Regions from separate parts of the Roseiflexus sp. RS-1 genome, predicted to be linked through region 2. Evidence: riboswitches for the same ligand, from Rfam matches in the RefSeq annotation. Region 2 holds a riboswitch; the other holds the start of a gene.
The links. Region 2 has a riboswitch for FMN ahead of ROSERS_RS14225 (ABC transporter permease). Riboswitches for the same ligand answer to the same signal wherever they lie in the genome.
Positions count from the first base shown of each region.

Region 1 (15,473 bases), 2.3 Mb from region 2:
ACGATCAATGCTGAACTGCCGGTGGACATCATCCTGTTTGGCAAGCAGGCAATCGATGGCGATACGGCGCAGGTCGGTCCTGGCGTGGCAACCCGGTTGAACATTCCGTTGATCACCTATGCGATTGCCATCGAGGAGTTCGATCTGGAATCTCGTACCGCAATCGTGCATCGTCGGATCGAGCAGGGGGTCGAAGTGTTGCAAACCAGCCTCCCTGTTCTGCTCACCGTCGAGAAAGAGATTGCGCCGGTGCGACACGCGCCGCTCCCGCGTCTGATCGCTGCCGCTCGCTATCAGCCCGAGGTGTGGAGTGCGACAGCGCCGGTCGTCTTCGATCCGCAGCAGATCGGTTTGAAAGGTTCACCGACGGTGGTCGGCAAGGCGTTTACCCCGGAGCAGCGCTCTGGCGGTGAGGTGATCTCAGTCGCCGATCTTGGTCTGAATGCAGTGGTGGCGCGTGCACTGGCGGTGATTGAACAGGCGCATGTGCGGAACCTGCAACCTGAAACGGGGGTCGTGTCATGAATGCAGAACAGCCAGTCGTTCCGCGCATCTGGGTGTTCGTCGAGCAACAAGAGCGTCAGGTGCATCCGGTTTCGTGGGAGTTGCTCGGCGCTGCAAAGCGGTTATCGGCGGATCTGCCGGGCAGCGTGGTCGAAGCAGTGCTGCCGGGGCATCAGATCGCGGATCTGGCGCCGCAGGCGTTTCACTATGGCGCGTCGCGTGTCTATGTGATCGACAGTCCGGTGCTGGAGATCTACCGCAATCTGCCGTATGCCGTGGCGGTGAGTCAACTGGTAATGCAGTATCGCCCGGAGATCTTCCTTATTGGTGCGACAACGCTTGGACGCGATCTTGCCGGTTCGATCGCTACACGTGTCGGCACCGGTCTGACCGCCGATTGCACCGAACTGGCGATTGATCCGGCTCAACACATTCTGGCGGCCACCCGTCCAACATTCGGCGGCAACCTGATGGCGACAATCCTCTGTCGCCGCCACCGACCGCAGATGGCAACGGTTCGTCCGCGGGTGTTGCCGATGCCAGACCCGATGCCGGATGCAACCGGTGAGGTGATCACCGTTCCCTTCGACATGCGCGAAGAGGACGTGCCGGTCAAGCGGCTGCGCCTGATCCGCGCCGAAGAACAACCCAACATCGAGTATGCCGATGTTCTCGTCGCTGGCGGGCGCGGCGTCGGCGGACCGGAAGGATTCGCGTTGCTGGAAGAACTGGCGAACGCGCTTGGCGGTATGGTTGCCGCCAGTCGCCCGGTGGTCGATGCCGGATGGATGGATGCCGGTCGGCAGGTCGGGCAGACGGGCAAGACGGTGCGACCCAAACTGTACATCGCGGCGGGTATCTCCGGCGCCGTCCAGCATCGAGTCGGCATGAGCGGCGCCGATGTCATTCTGGCGATCAACACCGATCCAAACGCGCCAATCTTCCAGATCGCCACCCTGGGGATCGTCGGTGATCTGTACGAGGTGATCCCCGCGTTGATACGTCAGGTGAAAGGACAGGCGCAAGATGGGCAGGCTCACCTTTGATGCAATTGTCGTCGGCGCCGGACCGGCAGGTGTTGCGGCGGCGCTGACAATGGCGCGCGGCGGGTTGAAGGTGATCATCATCGAACGCGGGCGATTTGCCGGCGCCAAGAACCTTTTCGGCGGCGTCTTCTACACCCACGCGCTGGCGGATGTTCTGCCGGATTACTGGGAACGCAAGCCGCCGTTCGAGCGCCCGGTCACCGAGCAGGGATACTGGATGCTCTCGCCAGATAGTGTGATCCGGGTGATGCACAAGAGCGAACGTTACCGGAAGGAACCGGCTGATGCCTATACTGTTCTGCGCGCGCGTTTTGATCCCTGGTTTGCCGAACAGGCGGTGCAGGCGGGTGCGCTGCTCATCACGCGCACAACCGTCACCCGGTTGTTGAAAGACGAGCGGGGGCGGGTTATCGGCGTCGATACCGACCGCCCTGAAGGAAGCGTCTACGCACCGGTCGTGATCATCGCCGAAGGGGTCAACAATCTGCTGACCCGACAGGCGGGACTGATCGCGTCGGATCTGCCGCCGACGCATGTTGCGCTGGCAGTCAAGGAATACGTCAACCTGCCGGCAAAAGAACTTCAGGCGCGCTTCGGGTTGAGCGGTCCGCGCGAAGGGGTGGCGATCGATGTGTTTGGCGATGTCACCCTGGGGCTGCCGGGAACCGGTTTTATCTACACCGATCAATCCGGCATTTCGATCGGGGTTGGCATGCTGCTCGATGAATTCATCACGCACCGCTTGCGCCCCTACCAGGTTCTGGAGCGCTTCAAGAATCACCCGGTCGTTCGTCCCTACCTGGAAGGGGGAGAGGTGCGCGAATATGGAGCGCACCTGATCCCGGAGATGGGGTACGACCGTATGCCAAAACTGGCGGGTGACGGCGTGATGGTGGCAGGGGACGCCGCCGGGATGGTCGATGCGCTGCACCGCGAAGGGACGAACCTGGCGATCACGGCTGGCAAAGCAGCCGGGGAAACCGCACTGGCAGCGCATCAGCAGGGCGATTTCTCGGCGGCTTTCCTGAACCGGTACCGGCGCACGCTGGAAGACAGTTTCGTGTTGAAAGACATGAAGCAGTACCGGCGCATGACCGATTTTCTCGAGAGTTCGCCGCAGTTCATGGGCACCTACGTCAATCTGCTCAATGAGGCGGCGCTGCGCTATTTTACGGCTCATGGCATTCCCAAGCGGGAAATGGAACACGACATTCTCAAGATGGTTCGTGAACGCCGCTCGTTCACCGGCGTCGCGTGGGATATGCTGAAATTGATGCGTGCAATGCGAGGTTAGCGATGAACAACAATAACCACAAGACGGCGCCGGTCGCCGAAGTCAGCCTGCCGCACGTCAATCTTGACGATCTGATCGTCTGCCTGAAATACTATGTGGACGAAGAAGTCGCCCACATTCGTGTCAAGGATCAGGCGATCTGCGCCACGTGCGATCCGAAGCCATGCCTGGCGTTCTGTCCGGCGCATGTCTTCGAGACGGATCGCCAGGGGCGGGTAATGGTCAGTTATCAGGCGTGTGTCGAGTGCGGCAGTTGCCGGGTCGCCTGCCCGTTCCGCAATGTGGACTGGCGCCTGCCGCGTGGCGGGTATGGCGTGGCGTATAAGTATGGGTGAGGGGTAACGGGTGGAACGAGGTCGAACGGGTTGAAACCGTGCTTCGCTTCCTGCTGCTGCAGGCGATGACCTCCAGCACGGGTGGGCAGCGGCGCTGCCTGCGCCCACCCGTGCGGTTTGCCTCGGTCGAAATGGCATCGCCTCCTACCGCCGCTGTGTCGGGTTTTGTCCCAGCAGCGCAGCGATCTCCTCAGCCAGGCGTCGCAGACGCACCGGTTTGCTCAGATACACATCGGCGCCCGCTTCCAGACTGCGTTCACGGTCGCCCGGCATCGCCAGCGCGGTAAGCGCAATGATCGGCAGGGTGCTGGCTGCGACGTCGGCGCGCAGTCGCCGGATGACATCCAATCCATCCAGACCACGCAATCGCAGATCGACGATTACAATGTCCGGCGGTTCGTGATGTGCCAGCGCCAATCCCTCTTCACCCGAAACGACGTGCGTGACGCAATAGCCGCAACGCTGGAGATAATCACCGATCACCGCGCTCCCTTTTCCATCGTCATCAATCAACAGGATATGATCATTGCTGTATGACTGTGGGAGTGGTTCTTCGTCCAACTCAGAACGGGAGGTTTCACCAGCGTCGAGCGACTCCGGGCGCCACATCTGATGGTGACGAGTCCACGGCAGCGTGATAGTAAAGCGGCTGCCTTTCCCCGGTTCGCTGACGAGAGTGACGCCGCCGCCATGAAGTTCCGCCAGGCGCGCAACGATGACCAGCCCCAGGCCGCTCCCCGCCTGATCACGTTGATACACATTGTCGATCTGTGAAAATGGCTGAAACAGGCGCGGCATATCCTCAGCCGCGATGCCAATGCCGGTGTCCCATACGCTGATCCGCACCACCTCGTTGTCCGGGTCGCCTTCGAGATCGATGCCGATCTGACCTTCGGGCGGGGTAAACTTGGCGGCGTTCACTGGTGGACGTTTCTCGAGGCGCTGGCGATGCAGGCGGCAATTGCTATCGAAACATCCGTGCTTTTTGAGCAGTTACGACGCACCCATGCAGAATTGAAGCAGTCCTATGATGCAACCATCGAGGGTTGGTCACGCGCGCTCGATCTGCGTGATCGTGAAACGGAAGGGCATAGTGAGCGTGTAACGGAACTGACGCTGCGGCTGGCGCGCTGGATGGGGTTGCCCGATGAGCAGATGGAACACATCCGGCGTGGCGCTTTGCTCCACGATATCGGGAAGATGGGCGTTCCCGACGCGATACTGCTGAAACCAGGACCGTTGAGCGTCGATGAGTGGGCAATTATGCGTCAGCATCCAGCCTATGCATTTCGCTGGCTTTCGGCTATTCCTTTTCTGCAACCGGCGCTCGATATCCCGTATGCCCATCACGAACGCTGGGACGGAAGCGGGTATCCGCGTGGTCTGCGGGGTGAGCAGATTCCGATAGCAGCGCGGATCTTTACCGTTGTCGATGTGTGGGACGCCCTGCGCTCTGATCGTCCATACCGTGCTGCCTGGACAGAGGAGCAGACCGTTGCCTATCTCCGGTCGCTGGCGGGAACGCACTTCGATCCGCAGGTGGTACGGGCGTTTCTGGAGATGTTTGGCTACGACCGGGGAGACTGAGAGGGACGCAGCAGCGCTGCGCCCATGCACTCCGGCGGGGGCTTTCCACCATCACCCCATCCGCCGGGCGATGGTCAGCATGACCTCGCTGTTGGTCACAAAGGGGTCAAGGTCATACGATCCGTACACGATCTCAACCGTAAAACCGGCGCGTTCCAGCAGGTGTTCGAGTTCGTAGCGGTAGAACCAGCGGAGCGTCATGGTGTGCAGGGTGCGTCGCACGCCGCCCCCGTCGTCAATCTCGTCGTACACGAAGGTGACGTGGTTGAGTTGCTGTGCCATATCCGCCCGCTGCGCAACGAATTTACAGACGCGGACGCCATCTTCCAGGCGAAACGTGCGATCCAGCGTCAGTTCGCCGTCGCAACCGGCGAGATTGCGCGCATGCGGGTTGAACACGTCGATTGCCAGCAGCCCGTCGGGATTGAGCGCTTTGTGAATACGGGCGAGTGCAGCCAGTTGATCGTCAATCGTGGTCAGATGCATGAAACTGTTCAGCGCCACAATTGCCAGGTCGTGATGATCGGGAGGAAGGTCGGATCGCACGTCGCCGTGATGGAGGGTGACCCGCGCAGCAACGCCGGCAGCGGCAACGCGCTCGCGCGCCCGCGCAATCATTGCCGCCGATGAGTCGATGCCGGTCACACGGATGCCGCTCTGTGCCAGCGGGACGACTAACCGCCCGCTGCCGCACATCACATCGATCACGCGCCCACCGGTGCGGCGCGCCAGTTCACGGTAGAAGGGGAGATCATCGGCAAAACCGCTGTGATCGGCGTCGTAAAAGCGGGCAATGGCGTCGTAGTCGCTCATAACGCTATGGTGTAACGCCGAAGATGTAGAGCGCCATCCCGACCAGAAGAACCAGCCCGATAACACCGACAGCAACCCCCAGCGGACTGATGACCGGGTCGAACCGTGGCGCAGGCGGAAGCATGGATTGATCAGGCAGCGACATACGACGCGCCTGTGCCTGGATCCATTCCATATCGGGCGCTGACGATGGGAATGGCGAGCGTACCGACTGCGGCTGGTAGGGAGTGTCGCGGTACGTCGATGGTTGATAGGACGATGGGAATGGCGAGCGCACCGACTGCGGCAGACTCCGATCATCGTCGTAGGTCGAGGGTTGGTAGGACGATGGGAATGGTGAACGCGCCGATTGAGGTTGGGATGTTGAGCGATCAGCGGTAGGGAAGCTTTCGCTTCGGCGGGTGATCCCGCGAATGACCGATATCAGCGCCCCCAGAATGACCAACCCCAGAATGATGAACGGCAACAGCCCCGCCGGAATGCGGACCGTGCCGCCGAGCGCGTTTTGCAGCGTATTCAGCAGCGGGCCGCCAGCGATCACCGCAAAGAAGATCAGCCAGCCGATGATCGATCCCCAATTGATCCCTGGTTGTCGCCTTTGTTCTTCCATATATCTGTATTGTACACCACCCTGGGCATTGCTGCGCACGCTTGCCCTGCATCTGTGAGATCGAGGAGAGACTCATCGTCGCACTGTCCTGGCATCAACAATGCTGCAACTGGTGTCAATCCTCGTTTGCTGATAGTTACAATTGCCCCGTATCATTCCAGGTATCGAGCAGAGCACGATAGGCAGGATCGTCGTAGCGTGCGGGGTGAAACGCCGCTGCCCAGGCAGGCAGCGCTTCACCGCTGAGATACGCTGCCAGTACGTCTGCTGCACCACAGGCAGCCATGATACCATACCCCGAAAAGGCGCCCATCACAAATGAACCGCGTGGACCTGCCGGACCGATCAGCGGACGGTTTTCGCGCGTTTTGGTGTAATAGCCGCCGTCGATGGTCGGACGCGGGGGGCGGTGGATGTAGGCTTCGAGCGCCGGAATGATGCGTGTAAGACCCCGCAGCGTCACATCGAAGAAATAGGGCGCGGCTGGCAACGGAAAAGTTTCTTCGACCGGCGCGGCATCGTATGCCCACAGCGCAATAACCCACGTGCTGCCGGTCCCTCCTTCTGGACGACAGTGCGCCCCAGCCGGAAGAACGTCCAGGAGCGACTGCGCTTCTGGATCGTCAGCAAGCATCGCGCGTTCGTCGTCAGTCCAGGCAATCGCCTGGGGATCGGCGCAAATGAGCAATGGTGCGTCGCGCGGAATGATGCCCAGATGATCTTCAAACGCAACCTTCAGATGACGCTCCGAGAAGACCGGCAGATCGACGCCAACCATGCGTCCCACCCGGCGCAGGAATGGTCCTGCGGCGTTGACGAACGCGCCGGTGGCAATACGTTGATTGTCGATCCACACAGCGGAGACCCGCCCGTCTGTCACCTCAACCGCCTCGACGCGCGCACGCAGGAGTCGGGCGCTGCGGCTGCATGCCCGTTCCAACAGGATCATGCCAAGTTGTTGTGCGCTCAACCATCCGCAGCGTCGCACGTGCAGCGCAGCAACGGCGGCATCTGCAAGGCAGGGAAAGAACCGGCGGAGCGTCGCCCGGTCAAGGATCAGGTCCGCGCCATCAGGCTGACCATCAAACCCATGTGCAATGGAGGGTGTATATGTGTCAGGGCGAACGTGCGTGCGCAGCGGTCCTGCACCCAGCGCCGCCGCCGTCTCGCCCGCATGTTGGAGTTGCGCCGTCTGCGCCGGATCGGTCGTGACATAGAGATAGCCGCGCCGGTTGAGCGCAATGGCATTCTGCGTTTCGTGCGCCAGTGCGTCGATCAGATCGATGCTACGGTTCATCAGCGCGACCATCGCGTTATCGGGACCGGGCCACCAGTTGCGATAGCACTCGCTCGACTTGTCGCTGGTGAGCGAGAGTGGCGGGCGCTCATCGACGAGCAGCACTGACGCGCCGCGTGCCGTCAACGCATCGGCAGCGGCAACGCCAGCAATGCCCGCACCACAGATCACGACATCGTAACTGCTCACAGCGCCTCCAGCACATTCACCATTCAATGGGCAATCGCATGTCTGTTCATGATGCTGCCGAACAGCGAAATGGTCAAGGCGCTTTCGGGCGCGCTATTGTCAAAGAGCGCGTGGTATACTCATACCTGTGATGGAACGCGGATGACTGGCGGAGTGCATGCAGCGCGTTTGCCGTCAACGTCGCAGAGTAGTTGATCCGACAGCATGCACGCAGCATTTGCCGGCGCATCTACCAGAAGTTAGTGGAGAGCAAAACCTATGAGCGCCGATGATATGCTCATCTTCCCCGGCTCAGGGAGTCCGAAGTTGACGAAAAACATTTGCGCATACCTGGGAGTGACGCCGGGGCAATGTGAAGTGTTGCGATTTTCGGAGGGAAATCTGTTCGTGCGTATTCTGGAAAATGTACGTGGGCGGCACGTGTACATTGTGCAATCGACCGCGTACCCCGCCAACGACAATTTCATGGAACTGCTCTTCTGGATCGATGCGTTCAAACGCGCCAGCGCTGCATCAGTGACGGCAGTGGTTCCCTTCTTCAGTTATGCCAAAGGAGACAAAAAAGACGAACCGCGCGTTTCGATCCGCGCGCGGGTCTGCGCCGACGCCATCGAAGCCGCAGGCGCCGACCGGATTGTGGTGATGGACCTGCATGCGCCGCAGATTCAGGGTTTTTTCAAAATACCGGTGGACGATCTGTACGCCCTGCCGGTGCTCTGTGATCGCGTCAGGCAGATGAATCTGGAGAACCTGATCGTTGTCGCACCGGATAGCGGCTTTGCCAAGAAAGCGCGCAAGTACGCACGCTATCTCGGCGTCTCGATGGCGGTTGGCGACAAAGAGCGCGTTGCGCACGATGAGCACGCGCATATCGTCGAAATTATCGGCGATGTACAGGGCAAAACGGCGCTGATCGTCGATGATTTCACCATTTCGGCGGGCACACTGGTCGAGGTCGCCGAACAACTGCTGGTACGCGGGGCAAAAGAAGTGTACGCCGCTGTGACGCATGGCGTTTTTGCTCGTGGATCAATGGAGCGACTGGCTGACAGCCCGATCCGGCGGTTGTTCATCACCGACACGGTCGAGACGCAACCGATCACCCTGACGCCGCAGATCGAAGTGGTGTCGGTAGCGCCGCTGTTCGGTGAAGCGATACGCCGGATCCATTACCGCGAAAGTATCAGCGTGCTGTTTCCGCGATAGTCATCATCGACCATGCCCGGCACTCAAGACATTTCTCGTGCAACGCTCGCAGTCACCTCGCTGGCTTCCGGGAGCAGCGGCAATGCATTGCTGGTGCGGTCCCGCAATGCGGCGATCCTGGTCGATTGCGGCGTTCCGTTGCGCACCATCGAGCGGGCGCTGATGCGGAGCGGTCTTTCCCCCGATCAGTTGAGCGCCATCCTGATCACGCATGAACATGGCGATCACACGATGTCGGCGGGTCCGCTGGCGCGGCGCTACGGCGTTCCGCTGATCGCCAATCAGGCGACGCTGGCGGCAATGGAGCATGATCTGACGGGCGCCACGGTGCGGGAACTGGCAACCGGCACCGCGACCATGATCGCCGATATTCACGTGGGCAGCTTTCCTGTCTCGCACGATGCTGCCGAGCCGGTGGGGTACACGATGAGCGTTGACGGATGGTGCGTCGGTATTGCAACCGACCTGGGGCGATGGGATGACGTGGTTGTGAACGGGTTGACGCCTGCCGATCTGGTGGTGATTGAAGCGAACCACGATCAGGAGCGCCTGTGGCGCGCACCCTACGCCGGGGTGGTCAAGCAACGCATCTATAGTCCTACCGGTCATCTGGACAACGTCGCTGCTGGAAGGTTGCTCGCCCGCCTGGGGACGGATGGACGACGTCGGAGCGCATGGCTGGCGCATCTCTCGCAGGAAGCCAATTCGCCGCAGATCGCCGAGCAGGTGGTGCGCGGCGTTCTTGCGCTCGCCGGGGTGCGGTGCGTGAGCGTCACTGCCCTGCCACGCCGCACCCCGATGCACTGGTCGAGCGATATGCACGGCGAACAACTGGCGCTATTCGACTGAACCTCTCCCGATTTGGTTGTCATTTACTCTTCCCTGGTTGCGGTTTGTTAACCTGCCTGAACGTGAGTGGCTGACTATAATAAGTCTCAGTCACATCTCCGTATTATTTGTACAGCGCGTGTTTTCGTACCGACCCATACAGGCTGCCGACGTCGGCGTTGACGGGCGTGCAATCGCCAGGATGCGCGTGCATTGCAATCGGCTGCTATGATCTATGCACGAACTGTCAATCGCCCACAGCCTGGTAGAAATCGCGGAAGAGGCGGCTGCGAAGGCAGGCGTCGCACGGGTGACGGTTGTTCACCTGCGTCTGGGGACTCTTTCGGGGGTAGTTCGGGATGCCCTTCTCTTCGGCTTCGATGTCGCCAGCGCCGGCACACGACTGGAAGGTGCGCGACTCGAGATCGAAGAGGTTCCGTTGCAGGTGTACTGCGAAACGTGCGATACGGTTGTAGCGCTCCCGGATGTGCGATATTTCCGCTGCCCACAGTGCGGTGCAGCGTGCCGACGGATCGTGACAGGTCAGGAGATCGAACTGGCAGCCCTGGAGTACGAGGACGACACGCCGGAAGCCACAGCGTCGTGACTCTTCTGGCGCTCGCGGATCGCGAAAGACAATGGTGCCTGGAGCGATAGATCTGATTGCTCGACCGGTGCGGGTTAAGAACCCCCAAAGGAGGCGCTATGGCGCATCTATCGCTTCGTCCACAACCGCTTGGCATCTTTCCTCCGCCGACCGGGTATCTTGTGCTTCCACCGGTTGACGGCGCGGAGGAGATGTGCGCTTCGTTGCTGGCGGGACGCCTGCCCAAACAGATGCCGGCGTCGCTCCGCTTTTACGCACTGGCGCTGGCAAACGACCGACAGGGGGCATGGCGCGCGCTGGCGAGCGATCCGACGCCGGAAGCGCACTACAATCGATTTGTGCTGCGCAGCGACCCGGAGGCATACCCGCACCTGCGTCGGCAGTTGAACGGCGACCTGGCAGCATTGCTCGATCTCGTCGCATATATGGGCGGGCTGACCGACTCGCCGCCAGCTGTGGAGACGCTGCGCGGTGAAGTAGCGGCGTGCATTCTCCCGGCGCACGCCGCCTGCGCGCTTGCGCGCCAGCAGTACGATGCCGCTATCGCCGCATTGCAACGGGCAATCGAGGAGGTGCGCCAGGTGTCGCCATTGTTTGCGGCACAACTGCTCGATCATCTGGCAACAGTGTATCTCAATGCCAACCAGTCGCTGGCTGCACTCCGCGCCTTGCGTGATGCGGCGACATTGACTGCTGGAAGCGAACTCTTCGATCTGCGCGCGTATCTCGCGCTGCGGTTGGGAATGTTATGTCAGGATCAGGCTCATAGCCAGCGCGCGTTGCTGCTTGAAGCGAACGAGTGGTTTCAGGAGGCGCTACGCTGCTGCTCAATCGAACGCACGCCCGATCTCTATGCGCTGGCGCACTATCGGCTGGCGCTGACACTCCTTGCGCTCGCTCCATCCGGCAACGGCGACCAGGCAATCCGTGAGCGGGCGATCCAGTCGTTGCGTGAGTCGCTCAGGGTGTACACCTGCGAAACACACTACGATCAATGGCTCAATGCACAGGTCACCCTTGCCAATGCGTTGCGGATTTCCTCGGCTGCGTCGCCGACCGAACACTTAATCGAGGCGGTTCGACTGTACGATGAGGTGCTGGCACACCGCGATCAGGATCACGACCCGATCGGGTATGGGCGTGTGCTGGCGAATCAGGGAACTGCCCTCTTCTACCTTGGACGCTTCGACTGCGCCCGTGATCGCCTGATCCGCGCGCGCAGCATTTTCCTGTCCCACCGCGACTATGGCGCAGCGGCGCTCCTCGAAGAGGCGCTGATCGAGATCGATTGCCGTGTGTCGAGAACTGAGAACCAGGAACTGAGAACTGAGAACCGAGAACTGAGAACCAGGAACTGAGAACCGAGAACCAGGAACCAGGAACCAGGAACTGAGAACCAAGAACCAGGAACCAGGAACCAGGAACTATAGCAGTTCTCAGATACATTGACCCCTGGTCGGGTCTGCCGTGTCGTGCGAGGCGCCCGTTTCCGCTTGCTCCGCGCCTCCGCGCCTCCGCGTGAGCCGGTCTGATGCACACAGAGACGCGGAGCACGCGGAGGGATGGTGCACACGGCGTCTGCTTTCGATGGCGGGGACAACCCTGCCAACAAGACCAATCTTTGTGAGAACTGCTATAAACCAAAGACGACAGCGACCGCAGACCCATAGGTTTGTCTGCCCTTTGTTCTTGCGCCGTCCTTGCACCCCCGTCACTGCGCTCCGGACAGGTCTGCCATTTTGCCTTCAGCGCGCAACACGAACCTTCCACGTGCTCGCCTGCACAGCCAGCATCTACCCGCGCTGGCACATCAGCAGACCGGAAGCGCTGCCTTATTGCATCGAAGCCCTTCGAAGCAGTGCAGCGTGTTCTGCTGGTGCACTATCAACCGTCTCTCCAGCAGATGGGTATAAAAGCGGCGCATTATCCTTGACAACCACGCAAATGATATGCTTTACTTATAAGGGATGCAGCACGCCTGCCCGTTACTGGTGCAGTGCAGGCAGCATCCAGCCATAGCCAGGTCATCACAACAGAATATAAGAACCTTCGGGGCAGGGTGAGTCCGGCAGGGCTGCCGGGCAATTCCCGATCGGTGGTACAGCCCACGAGCATCGTGCCTCACGGCAATGTGCACGATCCGGTGAAACTCCGGAGCCGACCGTACAGTCGGGATGGAAGAAGGTTGACCGATCCGCGCGCAGGCGACCTGCGTCAGCGTGTCGGTTTGTGATCGTAAAGCCCCGAACAACGCGATTGTTCGGGGTTTTGTGATCCATAGACCGGCATACTGGCAGGTGGTCGGCGAGTCGCGTCGATTGTGGCATCCCGAAGGTGTGTATTGCCTTCGGGATGTTTGTTTGTCAGCGTCATAGCCGGGAATTGACGTTCTATAAGGACGCCGGATAGTGTTGCAAAGGAGGGCTCATGTTCACAGGCATTGTCGAAGAGATCGGAACTGTTGAGACACTGGCAGAAGTCGCCGGTGGCTGGTCGCTCACCGTGCAGGCAACCACTGTGCTGGAACATACCCGTCTTGGGGACAGCCTGGCTATCAATGGCGCATGTCTCACGGTGACGAACCTGACCGACCATTCCTTCACAGTCGGACTTTCGCCGGAAACCTTGCGGCGAACCAATCTGGGCGATCTGAAACCTGGCGATGGAGTGAACCTCGAACGATCGCTTGCGTTGAATGGGCGACTCGGCGGGCACTTCGTGCAGGGTCACATCGACGGCACTGGCGTGGTGCGCGCCTTTCACCCTGAGGGTGATTCGCTGTGGGTCGCCGTGGCTGCGCCAGCAGCGTTGTTGCGCTATATCGTGCCCAAGGGGTATATCGCCGTCGATGGCACGAGCCTGACCGTGGTCGATGTTCTCGATGACGCCTTCACCTTCATGCTGGTGGCATACACCCAACAGCACATTACGCTGCCGCGCAAGTCGATCGGAAGCCGGGTCAATCTGGAGGTTGATATGCTCAGCAAATATGTCGAGAAGTTCATGCATGAGGGGAACTATGGCAATCGCCAGCGTTGAAACTGCACTGGCTGACTTTCAGGCTGGCAGGTTTGTCATCATTGTCGATGATGAAGATCGGGAGAACGAAGGCGACCTGGCGATTGCCGCCGAATACGCGACCCCGCAGGCGATCAACTTCATGGCACGCGAGGGACGTGGGTTGATCTGCGTCGCCATGACCGGTGAGCGGCTCGATGCGTTACAGATTCCGCTGATAACGTCGCCGGAGACCAACACTGCCGTATTTCGCACCGCCTTTACCGTTCCGGTCGAAGCGCGCCACGGCGTGACCACCGGCATTTCAGCCTTCGACCGGGCAACAACGATTCGCACCCTGATCGATCCAGACACCCGTCCAGAAGATCTGGTGCGACCGGGACATGTCTTTCCCCTGCGGGCCACCGATGGCGGAGTTCTGAGCCGCGCCGGTCACACAGAAGCATCCGTTGATCTGGCGCGGATGGCGGGTCTGTATCCGGCGGCGGTCATCTGTGAAATCATGCGGGATGACGGCGCAATGGCACGGCGATCCGACCTGGAGCGGTTCGCTGCGCGGCATGGAATCAGGATTGTTGCGATTGCTGACCTGATCGCATACCGGCGACGCCAGGAGCGCAACGCCAATCGTTTCTGGTATCAGGCAGTGCAGATGGTTGAGCACACCGCTGCAAACGTCTGCGCTCCAGATCAACAGCCTGTCGATCAGGCTGCGCTTCCGGATGCCGGTACGTGGACAGGAGCGGCGAGCGAACCGGTGATGGCAGCCGCAAAGCAGAATGGAGTGCAATTCACCCAACAGGAGAATGCGATGGGACGAACCTTTGAAGGACATTTGGTTGGTGCGGGAATGAAGTTCGGCATTGTCATTTCCCGTTACAACGACACCATCGGCAAAGAACTGTTACGCGGCGCGCAGGATACGCTGATCCGTCACGGCGTCGCCAGGAATGACATTGATGTGGCATGGACGCCGGGCGCATTCGAGTTGCCACAGGCAGCGCGGTGGATGGCTCGCCGCACAGAGGGCGCGGTTCAGCGCGCGTACTACGACGCGATCATCTGCCTGGGCGTGGTCATTCGAGGGGCGACGCCGCACTTCGAGTATGTGGCAGGTCAGGCTGCCAGCGGGATCGCCTCAGCCGCCTTCGAGACCGACATACCGATCGCCTTCGGCGTACTCACCACCGAGAATATCGAACAGGCATTCGAGCGAGCCGGCACGAAAGCGGGCAACCGCGGTGCAGAGGCAGCCCTGGCAGCGCTTGAGATGGCAAACCTGCGTCGGGTGCTGGCAAGCACGGGAGAGGGGTGAACCCTACAGCATCAGGTTGTTCCAAAGGATGCGGCAGACCGGTCGCAGCGTCCCAAAGATCCTACCCTTGAGAAAAACCGTGATTACCGTGATTACAGCATTTCTCGGATACGCTGACCGTCGTCTGGCTCTGCCGTGTCGCACGAGGCGCGCGTTTCCGGCAGAGCGTAGACCGAAATTATGGTCTTTGAAGAAATAATCCGCCACAGCCCGCGCAGGCGGGCTTCGCCTCGCATAGCCGAGGGCTTCAGCCCCACGGCAAGAGGCGCATAGCGGATTTAATTCTCAATCTCCATCATTTCGGTCGCCGTGTGGGGAGCGCGTCTGGGAGTGTTCAACCTTGTCCATCAGGTTCAACCTTTGTGGGAACTGCTATAAATTTCTTCTAAACGGTGAAGAACCATTAACTTGTATTTTGTGCGAGTTGTCACTACAATTAACCATCACTTCTTCCGTGCGGCGCCACGCGACGATCTCATCGATAATGATGTCCTGCCGTTGATCGCCGTCGTCCCGCAGTTTACCGAACTGGTGGAGCAGATCGGTCTGTTTGTCGCCTCCGAAGAGTTTCGCATCCTGCTGACATCCGGCGTCTTCGATCCTGATACCGTCACCCTGGTGGGGCGCGCTGGCGATGCGTTTGTTGCAACCTATAATGAAGATCGTCAGGCGCAACGGCGACTCGAACCGGTTGGTCTCGTGCGCGCGCTGTACGATCCGGATGTGCAACGGGTTGCCGCGCTGCTGGTCGATTTCGCCCGGCGCTTCGGCAAGTCGTTGAACAACAATAACAATGGGAGGGTGCAGAACAATGGCAACGCCAC
Region 1 is NC_009523.1:1,180,494-1,195,966, forward strand. Features, by position in the region: gene ROSERS_RS04945 (electron transfer flavoprotein subunit beta/FixA family protein) at 1-525, shown strand, start outside; gene ROSERS_RS04950 (electron transfer flavoprotein subunit alpha/FixB family protein) at 522-1,550, shown strand; gene ROSERS_RS04955 (FAD-dependent oxidoreductase) at 1,531-2,844, shown strand; gene ROSERS_RS04960 (ferredoxin family protein) at 2,847-3,179, shown strand; gene ROSERS_RS04965 (ATP-binding protein) at 3,324-4,100, opposite strand; partial or broken gene ROSERS_RS04970 (HD-GYP domain-containing protein) at 4,110-4,766, shown strand; gene ROSERS_RS04975 (class I SAM-dependent methyltransferase) at 4,818-5,579, opposite strand; gene ROSERS_RS04980 (hypothetical protein) at 5,584-6,189, opposite strand; gene ROSERS_RS04985 (NAD(P)/FAD-dependent oxidoreductase) at 6,326-7,675, opposite strand; gene ROSERS_RS04990 (ribose-phosphate diphosphokinase) at 7,934-8,881, shown strand; gene ROSERS_RS04995 (MBL fold metallo-hydrolase) at 8,894-9,730, shown strand; gene hypA (hydrogenase maturation nickel metallochaperone HypA) at 9,945-10,316, shown strand; gene ROSERS_RS05005 (hypothetical protein) at 10,415-11,674, shown strand; FMN riboswitch at 12,358-12,506, shown strand; gene ROSERS_RS05010 (riboflavin synthase) at 12,744-13,355, shown strand; gene ribB (3,4-dihydroxy-2-butanone-4-phosphate synthase) at 13,336-14,649, shown strand; gene ROSERS_RS05020 (DUF1641 domain-containing protein) at 15,067-15,473, shown strand, end outside; gene hypB (hydrogenase nickel incorporation protein HypB) at 15,461-15,473, shown strand, end outside.
Region 1: another riboswitch for FMN. It lies ahead of ROSERS_RS05010 (riboflavin synthase); the one in region 2 lies ahead of ROSERS_RS14225 (ABC transporter permease).

Region 2 (15,473 bases):
TGCTTTGCGATCTCGTCGAGCAACGCCTGGCGTCTGGCTTCATACTCCGCCTGCGCATCGGCGGGGGCAGGCGATGGCGCTGCCACTTCGACCGGCGGCGCAGGTGGAACCGGCGCAGGGGCTGCTTCGACCGACGGCGCGGGTGGAATCGGTGCGGGCGCTGCTTCGATCAGCGTTGGCGGCGGCGCAGGTGGCTCGGCAGGCGGGGGCGCAGGAACCGACCACGGCGGTTCAGGCGCCGCAGCGGTCGGTGCATCGGCGATTGCCACTGATGGCGCCGGTGCGAGCGTTGCGCCGCACGCATCACAGAACCGGTCGCCCGGCATGGTTTGATGACCGCAGGATGGGCAGATCGAACCCGCAACCGGCATCGACGCAGGCGCGATCATGGTTGGTGCATCCACACTGACCGGCGCTGCTACAGGAGGCGCCGCTGCCGCAGGAGGCGCCACTGCGGTCAGGGCTGCGCCGCACTCTTCACAAAACGCCTGTCCGGGGAAGACGGTTGCACCGCAGTTGGGACAGGTCTGGGCTGTCGCTACGGGTGGCGCCTGAAACGTGGGCGCTGATGCCTGCGGAATCGGACCACTCGGTTCGAGCCGCGATCCACACTGGTCACAGAAACGATTGACCGGGTCGTTGAGAGCGCCGCACGTTGGACACGTTATCATACCGATCCTCCGAATGCTTCAAGAGGCTATTCCTCGAGTTTTTGCGTCAGGCGACGGGTTGCATAGCGCAGTTCTTTCTGATTTTCGGCGCTGATCGCCTGCCCCTGTTCGAGATGCGCCGCCTGCTCGGAGACTTTCTGCGCCAGTTCAAGTTCTCCAAGATCGAGCAACCGTGTCGCAGCCGCGCGCAGTTTTTGCGTCGCGCCCGACAGGTTGCCGGCTTCTGCTTCAGCCAGCGCGCGTGTTTGCAATTTGAACGCCGTCACCTTTTCGACCAGATTCATCACACGCGGATCATACGCCGACGCAGTCGGGTCGGTCACGAACTCGAGCAGCAGGTCCTGTTTGACGACCTGTTCTGCGCCGCCAACCGGCGTGTAGTGAAGTTCCGCCTGGGCGATGCGAAAACTCCCCGCGTCGCGCGCCGGAACCATCAGATCGACAACGATGCTCGACGGTGTCTCCGCCTCGATGGCGCCGAGCCGCACGGCAATCTCACTGTCGCCGATTGGCTGGTAGCCAAGATTGGCGATCACAGGACTGGCGCGATAAACCGCGCGCGGCGTTGCGTCACGCACCAGACGCAACAACAGACGTGCGTCGCGGGCAACCGTTCCCTGTGCTGTGCGGACTGCATGCTGGAAGAACGTCGTGATCTGCGCCGGATCGGCGATGTAGTCTGAAATGCCGCCGGTCGCTTCGGCAATATCGTCGAGCAACGCTTCGTTCCATTCAGCGCCGAGACCCAGGGCCGTGATCCGCACCCCATCACGGGCGAGTTCCTGGGCGAGTGCGCGGCAACGATCCTCATCACCCCATGTCTGCCCGTCGGTCAGCAGCAGCATCGCCCCGACACGTCCGGGGTCATGGTTCTTGCGCAGTTCCACAATACCCGCCGCCATCCCGCCCGACATCGCCGTGCCGCCAGCTTCTTCGATGGCATCGACCTGTGCAATCAGCGTCGCTTTGTCGGTGGCAAACGTCGCAGGAACCAGCGTTTGCACGGTGTCGTCGAACAGCACAATCGCAACAATGTCCTGCGGGGTCAGGGTTTCGATCACCCGTTTGACGGCATCCTTCAGCGCCGCAAGTTTGGCGCCCTGCATCGACCCGGAGCGGTCGAGCACCAGGCAGAAATTGAGCGGCATTTTCTCGGCAATTGCCGCAGCCTGCGCTTCGATAAGCAGATAGGCGACCTGTGGAACCTTGCTGGCAACCAGCGGTGCGCGTCCCCAGGTGCACGTAAGCGTTATGCCGGTATTCATCGTCCTTCACTCCCTCTCCGCAACGTTAACCGCTTAGACGCCATGCCATTCTGAATCGTTGCACCCCTAGCCATCGAGTGCGGTTTAGCTGCTTCCCCCTCCAACGATGAAAATGACGCAGCAGAGCAAGCCGGTCGCCAGTCCAGTAGCGACAGCAATTGTTGCGTGTTGCCGCCCCTTGAGCGTTTGTGCTGTCGCAGGGGAGAACAACGCGATCAAACCGAGCAGGAAGGCAATCGGTCCCGTTGCAAATGGCAGGAACGCCATCAGAACGCCAAAACCTGTAAGCGCGCTATCGGAATCTTCGGTTGCAGCGCCGGCGACCACAATCACGGTAGCCAGTCCCATCATAAGCACACTGGCGATGCCGATCCAGCGCCCGACATTCGCAACGCCGGTTGTCGGCGAAGGGACGGCTGGCGGTTGCACTGCGGCTGAACCGGAAATTGGGGAAGACACTGGAATCGTTTGCCCGATCGCCTCTGGAATCGCCATTCTGGATTGCACTGCCTCTGTCACCGGTGTCTGAAGGATCACCGGTTGCCCGCCGAGCAGCGCATCACGGAAGGCCCGCACGTTGGAGAAACGAGCGTCAGGGTCCGGGTTGACCGCCCGGGCGATGGCGTCGGAGATATGCTGCGGGATCGATGGGTTCACCTGGTTGGCTGGCGGCAGGCGGAAGGGGGTGCTGGTCGGGTCGTAGCCGGTCAACAGTTGATGCAGCAGGACGCCGAGTGAATAGATATCGGATCGCGGATCGGTCTGACTCTGCCCATACTGCTCCGGTGCGCTGTAGCCGAGCGTACCGAACGCCTGCGTGTCGCGCTCTTTGCCGGGCTTGAACAGGCGCGCAATGCCAAAATCGACCAGTTTGATGCGTCCTTCAGGCGTGAGCATCACATTTGCCGGTTTCAAGTCGCGAAAGATGATGGGCGATGGTCGGCTGTGCAGGTAGTCCAGCACCTCGCAGATCTGTTTTGCCCAATCGAGGACGCGCGGCAGGGGGAAGGGCAAACCCTCACGGCGCGCCAGCGCAAGCAGCGATGAACCCGGCACGAACTCCATCACCAGGTAGGCTTTTCCATCCTGCTCGAAATGATCGACGACTTTGGGCAGCCCCGGATGCGAAAGACCGGCAAGCAGTTCGGCTTCATGCCGGAATGCCGCGCGCGCCTGCTGGAGTTCCAGCGATCCGGTGATCTGTGCCTGGCTCATCTCTTTGATCGCCCAGTTCACCGTGCTGAGCCGCAGATCACGGGCGCGATAGACGGCGCCCATGCCGCCCTGCCCGAGTTTTTCCTCGATAATATAACGACCCTGCAGAATGGTTTGCTGCAAAGGCGTGCCAGTGGGTGGTGCAACCGATGGCGACGTGAGGGTATCGGTCAGGCGCACGCCACATTCAGCACAGAACGGAGCGCCGTCGGGGTTGGATGCGTTGCAGACAGGACACCGCATAATGATACTCAGTATGCTTCTACATGCACCAGAATCACGGTAATGTTATCATCGCCGCCGGCGGCATTCGCAGCGTCGATTAACGCCTTGCACGCCGCCTGCGGATCGTGGTGCGCAGCGATGATCTCTGCCATCCGCTCATCGCGCACCATTTCCCACAAACCGTCGCTCATCAGTAGCAGGGCATCGCCTGGACGCAACCGTTCGACGAAGATATCAACCTCAATGTCGCGTTTGTCGCCCAGTGATCGGAGGATTGCATTGCGCTGCGGATGCGTGTACACGTCGTCAGGCGTAATCTGACCGAGATCAACCAGGCGCTGCACCAGCGAGTGGTCGCGACTGACGCGCCGCAGTTTTCCTTCCCGCATCAGGTACGTTCGACTGTCGCCAACGTTTCCGATGATTGCGCGATCACCTGCGACCAGCGCCATCGTTATCGTCGTGCCCATGTCGTTCCCGCGGCTGCGCGCCTCGCGCACCACATACTCATTTGCCTGGAGAATGGCGCGGCGAACGACGTCGCGGAGATTCTCCTCTTCATCATGCGCATCGGTATCAACGGTTGGCATCAGGTATTCGCGTTGCACCACTTCCAGCGCGCCGCGCAACGCCAGATCCGAGGCTACCTCGCCTGCGCTGTGACCGCCCATCCCATCGGCGACAATGAACAGACTCCAGGTACGCGGTTGGTTGCGGCGGATCAGGCGGAGATCGAGCGCCAGCAGACTATCTTCGTTCAGATCACGCACCATGCCAGTGTCGGTGGCTGCGCCAAACCGGACGCGCAGCGGCGCAGGCGCGGTATGGTACGCAATGAGGAGATCAAACCGTTGCGCCAGTTCTGCCGGATCGGTCAGGCGCCCTGTGCGTACTTCGCGCAGCAGATCGGCAAGGTTTGGCATTACGTCCAGGGTGATGTCTTCCTCATCGAGCCGCCTGGTCGTGCGCGGCGTTGCCGTCAGCGCTTCGAGCAATGTTGCCAGGTGGATCAGATCGGTGGTCGTATCGCCTTCTGCGGCCCGGTGCAATCCAGGGGCATTACGCAGCCGCACAGTGTGCGCCGGTGAGATGTCGAGATCGTCCGGTTCGAGCGCGCCAAGCGCAAGCCCCTGACCGTGCAGAAGGGTCAGCAACCGCGCCAGATCCCGTCCGATGACGAGCGCCTGAAGTTCGCTGAGTGGCAGCGAAGGAGGCGTCGAAGGGATATCCGGGGTGAGGGTCAGCGTTTGATCACCGTCGCTGACCTGATCCCAGATCGGCGGGAGGAAGGCGCGCGCAGCAGGATCGGTCACCTGCGGAACGAGTGCAAGCCCGGCAGGCGTGGCGCCTGTCAGCAGACCACGATAACGACGACCGTCGAGCGCGGCGCCGCACTGGGTGCAGTATGCCTCGCCTGGTTCATTCAAGGTTGTATCGCACGACCAGCAGCGTCGCCAGGGCTGGCGATCCAGCGCCTCGACCGTTTCGCCGGACGCAGCGATGATTTCGTACCGTCCTGCAAACAACGACGGCGTTTTCGGGTCAACAGGCGGCGCATTCATAGCAGACTCCTCATCTAAGCGCACCGGAGCGGCGAGGACTGGAACATCGTACACGTGCGCGGAAGATAGCGTTACGCCAGGGGTGGGCATATCCGCTGGCGGTGAGACTGAAACGGACGGATCGGCGAGCAATCGCGCCGTCAGCCAGGCCTGATCATCGGGTGACGGGCGGGCGGGTGCAAGCGGTTGCGCGCAGTGCAGACAGTAACGCGCGTTATCACGGTTGACTGCGCCGCACGACTGGCAAATGACAGGCATGGTTACGTTACCATCACACGCAGAAGCCGAACCAATACGCATTTACCGTTCACCCGAGACGCGCACCATCACGACGCTGATATTGTCGCGTCCGCCGCGCTCATTTGCCAGGCTGACGAGACGCATCACCGCACGATCCAGGTCGGTTTCGCCAAGTGCGATCTGAGCGATCTCTTCATCGCTGACATGGTTGACCAATCCATCGGAGCAGAGCAGAACGATGTCACCCGGTTCGAGCGCTTCCGAGCGTGTATCAACATCGACCGACGGATCGGTGCCAATCGAGCGATACAGGATATTCCGTTGCGGGTGCACCCGCGCCTGCTCCGGCGTCAACTGGCCGATATCCACCAGCCGCGCCACCAGGCTATGGTCTGATGTCAACTGGGCAGAAGGAGCGCCATCGTCGGTCACGCCGTCGGTATTCAGCAAATATGCCCGCGAGTCGCCAACCGATGCAATATGCAGGCGATCACCGACCAGCAGCGCAATGGTCAGCGTCGTTCCCATCCCGCGTCGCGCCGCATCAGTGCGCGCGGCATTGTAGATCTGGCGGTTGGCGGCACGCACTGCATCGCGCAGCAATGCCTGCCAGGCTGCATCGGTCGCAGGCGGATGACTGGCGGATTCCTGTTCCAGGTAGGCGCGACTGACATCGGCTGCCAGTCGACTGGCGTACTCACCGGCGGCTGCGCCGCCCATTCCGTCCGCAACCAGGCAGAGATACGCCTGTTGACCGTCGGGTAGCGGGATCACGCCGGTATACACCGAATCCTGATTCTGGTGGCGCACGCGACCAGTGTCGGTGCGCGCTGCAAATGTGAATGTAAGTGTGCGTGATTGCACGTGCCCGGCTCCATACCCTGGCGCTGTGTTGAGTAGCGCGCCGCAACGCTGGCAGAAACGTGCGCCAGCCCGATTACCGCTGCCACACGATGGACAGGCGATATCGAATCGGCGCAGCGCCGGCAGTCTTCTCGTGATGCGGATGGTCGAACGTCCATGCGCCAGTTGCTGAGAAAGGCTGCGCAGAATGTGCGACAACTCGTCAATCGCGTGCGCCGCCTGATCGCGAGTCATCGCGTCGCTGCTCTTCAACCCGCGCTGCCACCATCGCACACTCGATTCTACCACGTTTATCAGCTCACGCAGATCAAGTGCATCGCCGGTGACCTGCAATCGCTTTCCATTGGCTAATGCACCCTCGACTGGCCAGTTGTCGATAGGTGGCGGCGGAGATGCAGCAGGCAGGGAAGATGGCGGCAGCAACTGCCCGCACATCGAGCAGAAGCGTGAACGCATCCCAACTGGTGCGCCGCAGAATGGACAGTGCGTGTTCAATACGTCCTCCGTCCTGACGCATACAGTCCAGGCTCCAGTATAGCATGTCGGTCTGGTTTTGACATCTCTTGGGCACCGGCTACAATGGGGAAACCTGTTTTCGGTGAATCACAGGAAAGCCAGGTTGAGTATGAGTGCAAAGCGACATGTCTACATTGGCACCGATGGCGGCGCCACCACATCGAAAGTCGGCGGCGTATGGGACGATGGAACGGTGATTTCCACACAATTGGTGCAGCGTCCGACCGGTGCGCTCAACGGACCGGTCGCGGTTGTGCGCGGGTGGGTTGACGCGATCACCGATTATCTGGCGCTGCACGGGTTGGAATGGGATCAGGTTCAGGGCGTTGGTCTCGCCATTCCTGGTCCTTATGAACGCTTTGGCGTACTTGGACGTTCGCCAAACCTGCCGGAGAGTTTTGCCGGCTTCGACCTCTATACCGCCTATTGCGACGCGCTTGCCGATCGCGCCGGTCGTCCAATCCCGCTGGCATTCGGCAACGATGGGAATATGGGAGGGGTTGCCGAGGCGCAGCATGCGCGCGGCGATCAGAGCGCTACCGTCGTCATGCTGGCGCCGGGCACCGGGCTTGGCTGTGCGTATGTCGGGCGCGATGGCTTGCCGCTCGACGGTGATTCACTGAACGGCATGGAGGGCGGGCATATGCCCGCGCCGCTGCATCTGCTCGGCGCACAACCGTACCCCTGCGGATGTGGTCGGACGTGGGGATGCTTCGAAGTCTATACGACGCTCTCCGGTCTGCCCTATCTGCTGGAGGAACGATTGCCGCGCTATCCGGATCACGAGCTGGCAACCTCGCCTCTCAGCATGCGCGAGCGCGCGTTTCGGTTGCGCGGTCTGGCGCAGAAGGGCGATCCACTGGCGCTGGAGATTTTCGACTTTCAGGCGCGGGCGCTGGGGTTGCTCGTGGCGACGCTGGCAATGGCGCTGGATATGCAGTACGTCGTTATCGGCGGCGGGTTGATGGATCCCGAAGCGACGACAGCATCGTTCCGCGAGCGTTACCTTCGTATCGTGCGTGAGACCGCCGAACCCTATCTCTGGTCGCCGCAGCGTGGCTTTTTGACGATTGTTCCGGCAGCATTGGGCGATCTGTCGCAGGCGATCGGGGCAGCGTTGACGATCCTCTACCAGCAACGCGCGCGCCATGCCGGATGATGGTTGTGACATGTTCTCGCTCAGTTTCTTGACAGTCATCATCGATAATGCTATGCTATGAGCACGATCTTCGGGGCAGGGTGAAATTCCCGATCGGCGGTGATGTGCAGCATGCTGCACCAGCCCGCGAGCCGAAAGGCAGGAGACCGGTGCGAAGCCGGCGCCGACGGTTACAGTCCGGATGGGAGAAGATCGGCGAGCATAGCGCCTGAGGTTGATCGCGATGATGCGCGCGTCATCGCAGTCGTCCTCTTCAAGGCGTTGTTATAGGCGTCACGCTCTGCGTGAACGTCTTGTTCGCTGTCATACATGCCCCGAAGCCTGCTGGCTTCGGGTTTTTTGTGCGGCATGACCGGCCGGCATGCTGCGTGCATGATCGCCTCCCATCCCCCCTGCCTCGCGTCAATACGCGAGGTGCCTTATGGTCAACGAACAGGGTTTTTCGCTCCGATCCAATCAGGCGATTCGTCCATACAGGAGAACGGTGCGTCGCCTCTCACTGCGTCTGCCATCGTGGCTAGGCCTGACTGTGTCGCTGGCGCTGGTGCTGCTCGTCTGGCAGACGGTGGTCATCGTACAGGACTACCCGCCGTTCATTCTTCCTGCGCCAACGCTGGTGATCCAGCGCCTGGCGACTGAACTTGCCGGTGAAACACTCCAACGTCACATCACGATAACGCTATCTGCCGCCTTGAGCGGCTTCAGCATCGCGCTCGCGCTGAGCCTGTCGCTTGGTTATCTGCTGGCGCGCACACGAACGTTCGACCGTGTGCTGACCCCGTTGCTGGCAGCGAGTCAGGCGGTGCCGATCGTGGCGGTTGCGCCGCTGATTGTGCTGTGGGTAGGAGTCGGGCTTGAGTCGCGGGTGCTGGTGGCAACACTCGTGACCTTCTTTCCAATCCTGAGCGCTACCATCGTCGCCTTCCGCAGCGTACCGCGTGAATTGATCGATATGGCGCGCATCAGTGGGGCAAACCGCTGGCACCTGCTGCGCTATGTTGAGGCGCCGCTGGCGCTGCCGGGCATCTTTGGCGGCGTAAAAGCCGGGCTGGCGCTGGCAACAACCGGCGCCGTGGTTGGTGAATTCATCGGCGGGCGCGACGGTCTTGGCGCGCTGATCAACATCGCGCGCGGTCTGTTCGATACGCCGCTGATGTTTGTGGCGCTGACCGTCCTGGCTGGAATCACGTTACTCCTGTTCCTTCTCGCCCTGTTGATCGAACGTCTGCTGATCACATGGGAGGCATAACCATGCGTCGTCTGTCGCTACTCCTCGTGCTTCTGACCGCCCTGATCGGCGCCGGATGCGGCGCGACGCCGGCGGCAACGCCGACGCCTGCCGCCGGACCCGGACAAACCGCGCCGACGGGGCTGCGCCCGGTCATAATGGGCTTTCCGTACATTCCGAATGTTCAGTTCTCCCACTTTTATCTAGCGCATGCCAGGGGGTACTATGCCGACGAAGGGCTGGACGTGACCTTCGACTACAACTTTGAGACCGATGTCGTTCAGCGGGTGGCGCAGGGCACCCTGCAGTTCGCGCTGGCGTCGGGCGACTCGGTGTTGCTGGCGCGTGCCCAGGGATTGCCGGTTGTCGCCGTGATGACCAATAGCCAGCGCTTTCCAACTGTCTTCTTCAGTAAAACCGAAGCGAATATCACCACGCCGAAGGACCTGACGCGCGACGGAGTGACCGTCGGTATTCCCGGACGCTTCGGCGCCAGCTGGATCGGTCTGCTGGCGCTGCTGTATGCAGAAAACATCCCGCGCGAAGCGGTGAATGTCCAGGAGATCGGGTTCACCCAGGTGGCGGCGATCAGCGAAGGGAAAGTCACGGTTGCCGCCGGGTACGGCAACAATGAGCCAATCCAGCTCGAACGGCAGGGCATACCGGTGAACGTCATCCGTGTTTCCGATTACTTCCCGCTCGCTTCCGACAGTGTGATTGCGAGCGAGCAGTTGATCGGCAGCAATCCGGATGTTGTGCGCCGCTTCGTGCGCGCAACACTGCGCGCCATGGCGGAAGTCATCGCCGATCCCGACACAGCCTTTACCGTTGCGCTCGATTACATTCCCGAACTCAAGAGCGCCGATCAGCCCACCCGCGATCTGCAACGCGCCGTGCTCCAGGCAACGCTGGATTACTGGCAGAGCGACAAAACCAAAACCGAGGGGCTGGGTTTCTGCGACGAAGCGAACTGGCGTGAAACCCACACCTTTCTGCGCGAAAGCGGACTGCTGACGACCGATGTGGACGTGATGAAAGCGTTCACGAACCAGTTTCTCAAGGATTGAACAGCTGGCGTACCCCGGGGGTTTGTGAAGGAGAAGAGCAAACCCCCAGTCTTTCCTGGCGTGCACGATGTATTATCGTTGACACTTTCCCCGCCTCAGTGTAGGATAGTGCAGCAATGACCGCTGTGGATGGATTGCTGAGTCGAACGAGCGAGCAGAGCGCACTATGGCAGCACGACGAACTGAGGCATTCACCAGCGCCGATGCCGCGTGGCTGCGGATGGAAGACCCCACCAACCTCATGATGATCACCGGCGTCCTGATGTTCGATGAGCCGATCAACGTCGCACGGCTGCATCGGGTCATCGAGGAGCGGTTGCTGGTCTTTGATCGTTTTCGGATGCGGGTGAAACCAGGGCGAACGTCCAATGTTCTGCCGGAATGGGAGATCGATCCGTATTTCAATCTCAACGCGCACATTCATCGAATTGCACTGCCGGCGCCCGGCGGCAAGCGTGAACTGCAGGCGCTCGTCAGCGATCTGATGAGCACGCCGCTCGATTTCAGCAAGCCGCTGTGGCATTTTCACATTGTCGAAAATTACAACGGCGGCAGCGCTGCGTTGTGCAGGTTGCACCACGCCATCGCCGACGGTATTGCGCTGGTGCAGGTGCTCCTCTCGCTGACCGATGAACAACGGGATGCGCTGTCGGCTGCCGGTGGCGTCAGGCAGGATACGCGCGCTGCAAATCCGATCGAGTCCTTCCTCCTTCCCGCAGTCAGGTCGTTGAGCAATGCATTGACGAGCGCAGGGACGATCATCGATGAAGGTCGTGAACTGCTCAGCGATCCAGCGCGCGTGATCGATGTGGCGCGCACCGGAGTGAGCGGGGCGCAGGCGTTGAACAAACTGCTCTTCATGCCGTCCGATCCGCTGACGCTCTTCAAAGGGGCGCTGGGGGTCCAGAAACGCGCTGCCTGGTCAGAACCCATTCCGCTCGATGACGTCAAGCGGGTTGGCGGCATGTTTCGCTGCACGATCAACGATGTGCTGCTCAATGCGGTTGCAGGAGCGTTGCGACGGTACATGATCAACCGTGGCGCGGTCGTCGAGGGTCTCAACATTCGCGCCGTTGTGCCGGTGAATCTCCGCCCGCCGGGACCGATCACCGAACTGGGCAACCGCTTCAGCCTGGTCTTTCTTGATCTGCCGATCGGCATCGAGGATCCGTTCGATCGGCTGCTGGAGTTGAAGCGCCGGATGGAAGGGATCAAGAGTTCGCCTGAAGCGCTGATCGCCTTTGGCATCCTGAATACGATCGGCGTCATGCCGCAGCAGATGGCGGAACTGGTCGTTGATATCTTTGGCAGCAAGGCGACCGCAGTAATGACCAATGTTCCCGGTCCGCGACAGCGTATCTATCTTGCCGGCAGCCCGATCCGCCAGATCATGTTCTGGGTACCGCAGGCGGGTCACCTGGGTCTGGGGGTCAGCATCTTCAGTTACGCCGGTGATGTGTTGATCGGTATTGCGGTCGATGCGGGGCTGGTTCCCGATCCGGACACGATTGTTGCCGCCTTCCATACCGAGTTCAACGATCTCTTACGTCTGGCGTGCATTGTCACCGGCGATGCGTCGGAGCGTGCACGCGCTGCGGGGGGATAACGCGCTATGCGTCGATGGCGAAGGGTGAACGACTCCGTGCGCGTGGTATCCTTGTTTCTGTTGCTGATCGTTGCGATGGCGTGCGGTCAGCCCCAGAGAAATGACCGCCCCATCGCCACGCCGGCAGGTGCAGGCGCCCCTGCGCCGACGGTGATCGTCGCTGCGCCGGAACCATATCCGGCGCCGGGCGGAGCATATCCGACGCCGGGAGAAGCATATCCTGCGCCGGTTGCGACGGCGGCTGCAACGTTGGGGGCGCCGGAAGCGACCGTTGTTCCTGATGCGACGATCGATATCGTGATTGGAACGCACCGCCTTGAGGCGGAGGTTGTTGCCACGCCAGAGAAACGCAGTGTCGGGTTGATGTTTCGGGATGCGCTCCCTGAAAATCGCGGCATGCTCTTCGTTTTTGCCGGTCCGTACACCGGCACGTTCTGGATGCGTAACACCCGTATTCCGCTTTCGATTGCGTTTATCAGTAAAGAGCGGCGTATTCTCAATATCGAAGATATGCAGCCGTTTGATGAGATCACGCAGCATGCCCCGCGCGGCGAGGCGTTCTACGCGCTCGAAGTGAACCAGGGGTGGTTTGCCGCGCGGGGCATCAAGCCCGGCGACGAGGTAATGTTCGAGTTGCCGCCAGACCTGGTGATCAGATGAAGCGGAGGTGGAGCAGTGACGCAGAAAGCGGAAGACAATGAGAAAGAAAAAGCCAGCGTTGTGCGTCGCATGGTGCAGTCGGGCGCCGATCTGCCGGATGACAGGCGTGAGGCGCTGCTGCGACTACGGCAGAAGGTCGAGCAACTCTGGCAAAAACGCGAGGGATCACAGACAAAGCAGTCCGGTGAAAATACCACGACCTCTGCGCCGAACTCGTGACCTCTCCTCTCACTCCTCTGCCACACGTCGACTGATCACGCGCTAATTTGTCTGCCGCCCGATAGCCCCGGATCTGATCTTGTGCTCCAGTTCCTCGTCGGGCGTCTGGCGCAGTAACGTTATCAGGCGGTCGGCGGTGATTGGTCCTTCTTCAAGCAACGAGCAGATCAGCGTCGCCCGTAACTCACGCACATCACGCGCGACCACGCGAAACATTTGCGCAAATTGCGCGTGGTACCAGTCGTTGTGGCGCCGCAATTCCGCCAGTTCGTCCTGGAGCTGGGCGATGAGGATTGTCTGATGATTGAGCGCACGTTGCATGTCGAGCAATGCAGATGCGATCAGGCTCATCTGGTCGTCGGTCAACGAGTGAGACCGGGGTGGATGACTGTTGCAGGATGATGCGGATTGCATAGGCTGCTCCGGCGGAAATTGGGCAAACGCGCCCCACCAGGGCGTTACATCTGTAGGATATACCCCCTGTCGGGGCATAACAATGTGACTATAGTACTACTTTGTGAGAAACTGGTTAAGAAAATGACATGCCCATTATCGTGGGATGCGCCCATGCGACGCAAGCGCATCAGCGGCGCGGGTCGTCTCCGGCAGTCGATAGCGCGTAACACACGCCATCACGAAGCGGATCGCCGTCTCCAGCGCCACGCGATGACCAATGGAAACGTACACCGGGCGCACTCCCGGACGGGTGCGCAGCGCTGCTCCGACAACTTCCCCCTGGTCGTGCAGCGGCGTCCAGGCGCCACGCACATCGGGCGGTGGTTCGTGCGTGCCGACCAGCAACGATTTTGCGCATCCGATCGAGGGGAGATCGGTGAGGACGCCAAGATGGGAAGCAATACCGCAACGCCTGGGATGGGCAAGACCGTGGCCGTCACAGATCAGCAGATCAGGCGCAATGCGCAGGCTGGCAAGCGCATCGAGCACTGCGGGCGCTTCACGGAACGAAAGGTAGCCAGGGACATACGGGAAGTCGATCTGCCGTCGCGCCACTGCATAATCGAGCACCTCCAGCGACGGAAATGCCAGCACGACAACGGCTGCGAGCGCGCTATCACCACTGTACCCGGTATCGACACCGGCAACCGTGCGGATCGGTCCGTGGGCATCGTGGGTAATGATTCGTGTGCGTATGTGTTGCTGAATGGCCCGTGCCTCTGCCAGGCTTGTGGGCCACGGTTGGTCGAATGATTGGTCCATGAGCCTGGTATCACCAGCGGCGCAGATCGTCCGGCAGGCGTTCAAGCCAGCCTATCTCCAGCACGCCCCATAAGCCGATCAGGATCGCCTCGGCTGTATCGTGACGCAACGCGGTTGGGCGGGGCGCGCCCGACCACGCAATTACCCGACGTGCCAGTGTATCCGCGACACGCTTCGCCTGCTCGCCGTTCCGCTGCTCACGCTCGTAGAGGATGGCGCGTCGCCATGTTTCGGCGCTGACCAGACGGGCGGTTATGCCGCGTCGTTCGGCTTCACGCATCCAGATATCCGCCAGCGGTCCGCCGCCTTCGATATAGACCCATTCCAGGTCGCCTGGTTCAGCCAGCACGGCGGGGGCGCCGCGCCGCAGGCGGGCTGCGCTGCCAAAATTGTGCGATCCGTAACGGCGTAATCGTCCATCGCCGCCATACAACGCCAGACCGGTTCGCAACCCAAGATCGACTGCCAGAAGTGCAGGCATGGCGACATTATAGACGCAAATCAGCAACAATGGATCTTGACACACATGTTTCGATGTGGTATACAGAACATAGAGGGTTCATATTCCTGGTTCTCTGTTCTCCGGTTCTTACAGGTAAGAGGCGAGCATGCTGGCGACGAGTGATATTCCCCAGGCGGACGTGCTGTGGCACGTTGCGCGCGTACCGGAGGCAATTGTGCGCGGGCACGCTACCCACGAAGCAATCGGCGCCTACCTTGGTGCGAAAGGGCAACGGCAGGGGCTGTACTATGCACAGGCTGCGCGTGTGCTCGGTCTGGTTGGCGAGCCAGAGGCGGATGGAACGGTTCCGCTGACGCCCTACGGTCGGGCGTTTGCGCAGTATGATCGTTCGGCGCAAAGCACTGCGTTGCGTCGTCTGCTGCGCGAACAGGAGCCGACACGCTCGGTTTTACGCGCAATTCGCGAGCGTGGCGGTCTCGATTATGATGGGATCGCCAGCGTGTTGCAGCAACTGGCGCCGCTGGCGGAAAGCACGGCGCGGCGGCGTGCACACACGGCGGCGGCATGGCTGGTGTCTGCCGGTCTTGCAGCCTGGCGCGATGGGAAACTGGTGGCTGCGAGCGCGCCGCCGGAGAGCATGGGATGGGCAATCGTGCGTCGTCGTGCTGGTAACGCCGCACGCTAGCAGGGGCGCAGCAGCGCTGCGCCCTTACGGGTTTATCTGATCACCGGTGGCGGGTTCTACGGTGCAGGGGCGCAGGGGCGCAGTAGGGGCGCAGCTGCTGCGCCCTTACGGGTTTATCTGATTACCGGTGGCGGGTTCTACGGTGCAGGGGCGCAGGGGCGCAGTAGGGGCGCAGCAGCGCTGCGCCCTTACGGGTTTATCTGATTACCGGTGGCGGGTTCAACACCCGGCGGTGGTGGCGGTTCGGTCGGTTGTTCTGGCGGCGGCGCGGGTGTGGGCGCCGGTTGATCGCCCTGTGGGAACGGAATCAGCGGCTTACCGTCGGGACCGATATCGGCAGGGTTCAGGGTATAGATGTTAGGCCACGGGCGAAAACGGGTGCGGAACAACTCCGGCGGGCGCGGAGCGCCATTTTCCACAACCAGACGATACACATCTATCGTCATACCACCGCGTGCTTTATCGGTATGTTTGATCGTTCCGCGTGGCACTTTCGGATCGGCGACGAATACCGGTTCCGAGGGTGCAGGCGTGTGATCGTACACTTTATGCGTCAGATCGACCGTGCGATTGGGCTTCGTGCCGTATAGCTCAATCTGCGCCACACCGG
Region 2 is NC_009523.1:3,435,927-3,451,399, reverse strand. Features, by position in the region: gene ROSERS_RS14255 (double zinc ribbon domain-containing protein) at 1-671, opposite strand, end outside; gene ROSERS_RS14250 (vWA domain-containing protein) at 698-1,936, opposite strand; gene ROSERS_RS14245 (serine/threonine protein kinase) at 2,021-3,394, opposite strand; gene ROSERS_RS14240 (Stp1/IreP family PP2C-type Ser/Thr phosphatase) at 3,403-5,196, opposite strand; gene ROSERS_RS24235 (Stp1/IreP family PP2C-type Ser/Thr phosphatase) at 5,239-6,537, opposite strand; gene ROSERS_RS14230 (ROK family protein) at 6,668-7,717, shown strand; FMN riboswitch at 7,780-7,914, shown strand; gene ROSERS_RS14225 (ABC transporter permease) at 8,139-8,966, shown strand; gene ROSERS_RS14220 (ABC transporter substrate-binding protein) at 8,969-10,012, shown strand; gene ROSERS_RS14215 (WS/DGAT/MGAT family O-acyltransferase) at 10,179-11,618, shown strand; gene ROSERS_RS26085 (DUF192 domain-containing protein) at 11,655-12,278, shown strand; gene ROSERS_RS14205 (hypothetical protein) at 12,294-12,497, shown strand; gene ROSERS_RS14200 (hypothetical protein) at 12,540-12,911, opposite strand; gene nfi (deoxyribonuclease V) at 13,047-13,715, opposite strand; gene ROSERS_RS14190 (hypothetical protein) at 13,726-14,196, opposite strand; gene ROSERS_RS14185 (DUF7226 domain-containing protein) at 14,324-14,863, shown strand; gene ROSERS_RS14180 (VanW family protein) at 15,052-15,473, opposite strand, start outside.